DNA from 2 places in the Paenibacillus sp. YIM B09110 genome. Region 2 is predicted to be linked to the other one. Evidence: riboswitches for the same ligand, from Rfam matches in the RefSeq annotation. Region 2 holds a riboswitch; the other holds the start of a gene.
What was found. A riboswitch is a leader RNA that binds a small molecule or an ion and turns the genes downstream of it on or off. The one in region 2 is predicted to bind cyclic di-GMP.
Positions count from the first base shown of each region.

Region 1: linked by a shared signal. The riboswitch ahead of V8F51_RS24765 (transglutaminase domain-containing protein) and the one ahead of V8F51_RS13375 (glycosyl hydrolase family 28-related protein) in region 2 are both predicted to bind cyclic di-GMP.

Region 1 is NZ_JBANSP010000022.1:89,491-91,696, forward strand. It holds gene lysS (lysine--tRNA ligase) at 1-436, shown strand, start outside; cyclic di-GMP riboswitch class I at 912-990, shown strand; cyclic di-GMP riboswitch class I at 1,046-1,124, shown strand; cyclic di-GMP riboswitch class I at 1,178-1,256, shown strand; gene V8F51_RS24765 (transglutaminase domain-containing protein) at 1,270-2,076, shown strand.
Region 2 is NZ_JBANSP010000007.1:236,666-238,871, forward strand. It holds gene V8F51_RS13370 (NAD-dependent epimerase/dehydratase family protein) at 1-534, opposite strand, end outside; cyclic di-GMP riboswitch class I at 854-938, shown strand; cyclic di-GMP riboswitch class I at 1,032-1,116, shown strand; gene V8F51_RS13375 (glycosyl hydrolase family 28-related protein) at 1,200-2,206, shown strand, end outside.

The DNA of each region.
Region 1 (2,206 bases), on a different contig from region 2:
GCATATGACGTTTGGTCATATCTTGAACGCGTTCTTCGAAACATTTGGCGAGCATACGCTGATTCAGCCTACGTTCGTTACCGGACATCCGGTTGCAATCTCGCCCCTGGCGAAGAAGAGTGAAGTCGATCCGCGCTTCACGGACCGCTTCGAGCTATTCATCGTAGCGCGCGAGCACGCGAACGCCTTTACAGAGCTGAACGATCCGATCGACCAGCGCGAACGGTTCGAGGCACAGCTCGTAGAGAAAGAGCACGGCAACGACGAGGCGCATGAGATGGATGATGACTTCATCCGTGCCCTTGAATACGGTATGCCGCCTACTGGCGGTTTGGGAATCGGCATCGACCGTCTCATTATGTTGTTGACGGATGCGCCTTCGATCCGGGACGTACTGTTGTTCCCGCATATGAGAGAGCAACGCTCCGGCGAGTAAGGGACGAGCGATACGTAAAGCAAGATACAAGTAACTATAGAAGCGTGGCCGCGTTGATGGTGAATAACCGTCTGACGGCCGCGCTTTTTCTTATTGCTCCATATTAAGTTTTTTTCGAGTAAACGGATGAATGTGAATACATCTAATGGCGCTAAATTTACACCCCTAGATCATCAGTATTAAAATAGAGCTTGCGAAACACCTATGTTACATAGTTCTACATAAGTACTGCAAAGTAACGTACAAATCGACAAATTCTTATGTAAAATCGGCAATACCGATCTAGAGAGCAATAAAGTTGTTTGCGCCAAAGTAACTTGGAAAGATAACAACAAAGAGAAATCAAAAACGATTACTTACGATATTGAGGAAAGGTTTAAGTAGCTATTATTTTTTGTAAGATTTTGATCTATTTTTTTGCTAGATAGTATTGAATTACTAGAATCATATGGTAATATAGGACTATCGATGCTAATCCCGATAATGGCAAACCTATCGAAAGGTAGGGACGCAAAGCTAAAGGGCCTTCCTTATGATGGCAGCCAGCTACCGAACGACGGAGCATTTTTTATTTTACTAAATAGTAGGACAAGTATTAGAAAAAGCGAATCACGATAATGGCAAACCTATCGAAAGGTAGGGACGCAAAGCTAAAGGGCCTTCCTTATGATGGCAGCCAGCTACCGAAAGACAGAGCTTTTTTTGTTTTATAACAAGGGACAAGCAGTCCTATGAAACTTTACACGATAACGGCAAACCTATCGAAAGGTAGGGACGCAAAGCTAAAGGGCCTTCTGAAAGATGGCAGCCAGCTACCGAAGGGAGTTTTATTCATGCGTAAGTTTATTCTTATGATAGCAGTAGCGTTCATCATGATCGCATCGATTAAAGTTACAAGTGCAGAAGCTAGCGAAAACACAACTTGGTTGAACACAGCTAGTCTAGATAAAGGCATTGTATCGGTATCCTATGAAGTAAAGGCTAACGTGAAAACAAAAGTTATGATCGCAAAAGGCGATAATAAATATACATATAACATGACAGCTTCCAAGAAAGTAGAACAATTCCCGCTGCAACTTGGAAATGGCGATTACACCGTGTCGGTGTTAGAGAATACAGAAGGCAACAAATATAAAGTAGTTAACAAAGAAACAGTTAAGCTTAACCTTGCTAACAACAGCGTGATTTACTTGAATTCGGTGCAAAATGTAGCATGGACAAGCTCGAGTCTTGCTATTGTTAAAGCAAAAGAGCTAACAAAAAACAGCAAATCAGACAATGAGAAAGTAAGAGCAATCTACGACTATATCATTAATAACATCAAATATGATTATGATTTGGCAGCCAACATTTCGACTGACTACCTCCCAAGCATCGACAAAACACTTTCGACGAAAAAAGATATCTGCTATGGTTACTCGTCGTTGTTCGCTGCAATGCTTCGTAGTGTAGGAGTTCCTACTAAGCTCGTAATGGGTGACACGGAATATGTTAGTGTATATCATGCTTGGAACGAAGTGTTCTTGAATGGCAAATGGGTAATTATTGATACGACGGTAGACGCTGGTCTCAAGAAGAGTAACAAGAAGTTCGATCTAATTAAAGATGCTTCGAAATATTCGGCAGCAAAACAATACTAGACAGTTATTAGACACGGTGCTTTGGCATCGTGTTTTTTTGTTATCTTCTATAATAGAAAACAGTTTAAAGGTTTATATAAAAAGTGCTTGCAATGCTATAGGCGTCTGTGATATATTATCTAAGTCGCCG
Region 2 (2,206 bases):
AATCGATCCTTGTCGAGGTCCGTACACATTGCTGAATCGGAAGCAAATCGTATCCAATTGGTAGATTTCATTCCACTTTGTGCAATAGTATTCCCCGAGAAGCTTGTTGATTCCGTATGGCGAGACAGGCTGACAAGGCATTTCCTCGTTTAGCGGAATTTGATCATTTAATCCATATACGGCCGCAGAGGAAGCGAAAATGAGCTTTTTGGTTTTATATTTTGCGGCCAGCTGCAAGATGTTGGTTAGTCCCAGGATGTTGGATTTTGTATCCGCGTATGGATTTTCCATCGATGTGACCACATTGATCTGAGCTGCCAAATGAACGACAATATCGACATTATGGTTCTCGAAGATAGATTCGCATACTGTGCTTTCCACATCTGCGATGTATGATATATGGCGGAATTTGCAATTGGATATATGACCGGAGGTCATATTATCTATAATAATGACTTCATGTCCTTCGTTGAAAAACTTCTCCGCAACGAATGAGCCAATAAATCCGTAGCCGCCCGTAATTAACACTTTCACGCTACCACCCCATTTTCCCTTCTGATTTTAGGTGAAGAAGTCCGATCGCGGTTCTTTGGAAACCGGCGTTTTGCTATTATGTACGCTGCTAGAGTATTATTAAAAATTAAGTCTAATAGGTGATAGCAGGGTCTACTTGACTATGATAATTGTTTAGGAAGAGGTTGTAAACAAGTTCTAATTTATGGCTATAAGCCGGTTGAGAAAAAGGTGTCGAATCTTTTTTAAAATTAGGCTATGAATCTAGTAAAACCTATTGCTTTATACCTATTAATCTGGTAATATTTATTTAAATATTAAGAAACTTCATATACTTGATGTGTCGAAAAGGCAAACTGCGTGAAAGCGCAGGACGCAAAGCTATAGGGGCTAAATGGGAAACCACATGCCAGCCAGATTCCGAAAACTTTTCAGGTTCTATTACAGAACTTATGACATGTCATAGGTTCTTTTTCTGTTCATCACACCTGCAATCCCACTAACTTAATATTTGGAAACAGCGATAACGGCAAACCACGTGAAAGCGTGGGACGCAAAACTACAGGGGCTAAATGGGAAACCATATGCCAGCCAGTTCCCGAAATGTTTTCAGGAATGAGATAGGACAATCCTGAATTCTGGGATTGTCCTATCTTATTTTATTCAACGACATGGGGGTAGTGAGAATGGGAATTTTCAGCAAACTAACGAAGAGCATGACGGCGATGGTGCTTGTAACGATTTTGAGCGGCATCGGTTTTTATGGACTATTCATCGAAGAAGCGAACGCTGCTAGTATGATAAATGTTAAGACCTACGGTGCAAAGGGAGACGGCAAGACGGACGATACGTCCTCGATTAAAAAAGCGCTGGCAGAAGGCGCGGCGAAAAAAACGACGGTTTACTTTCCGAAAGGAACGTACCTGGTAAACCCGAAAGATCCGCTCGCTGTAAGCAGCAACGTGAAAGTGCTCGGTGATGGCGCAACTTCGATCATTAAGGCTAGCACAAAAGATTTCGGTTGGGAATTGATGCGTGTATCGGGAAAAGATATTGAGATCAGCAATATTTCACTCGACGGCAACAAACTAGTTAACCGCGTACTTGTTGTAAGCGGAGGCAGTGAGCGCGTTAATGTCAACAAATCGATTGTAGCGAATGCTTCACACAGCACAAAAACAAGCAGCGATTACTTCTCGGGCGTGCTTTCGGGAATTCTTGTATACGGCAATACGAAAGCTATCACAATCGACAGCAATGAAGTGAAAAATATTGTAGCAATCAATCCTACTGGCGGCAGCATGATTGCTAGAGGTATTTACGTAACAACGACATGGGGTAAAAGCGAAGCTGCAGCAGCTAATGTATCTATTACTAATAACTATATACACCACATCGGTCCTGCTGATGACGGCGACGGCATCTACTATGAAGATCCAAACATGGATTCAGGCAAAGGCATTGATACAAACAGCATTATCTCGAATAATAAATTCGACAATAACGCCAAACGCGCTATTAAGATTTATGCACAAGGCCTTACGGTAACAGGAAACCAAATTTTGAACTCGTACCTGCAAAACAATTATTACGCTTCGGGTTCGGATAAAGGGTCGATCGCTCCTGACATGTACTCGGCTATCAGTGTATACGGCAGCAACAACACGATTAAATCAAATACGATTAGCGGTAT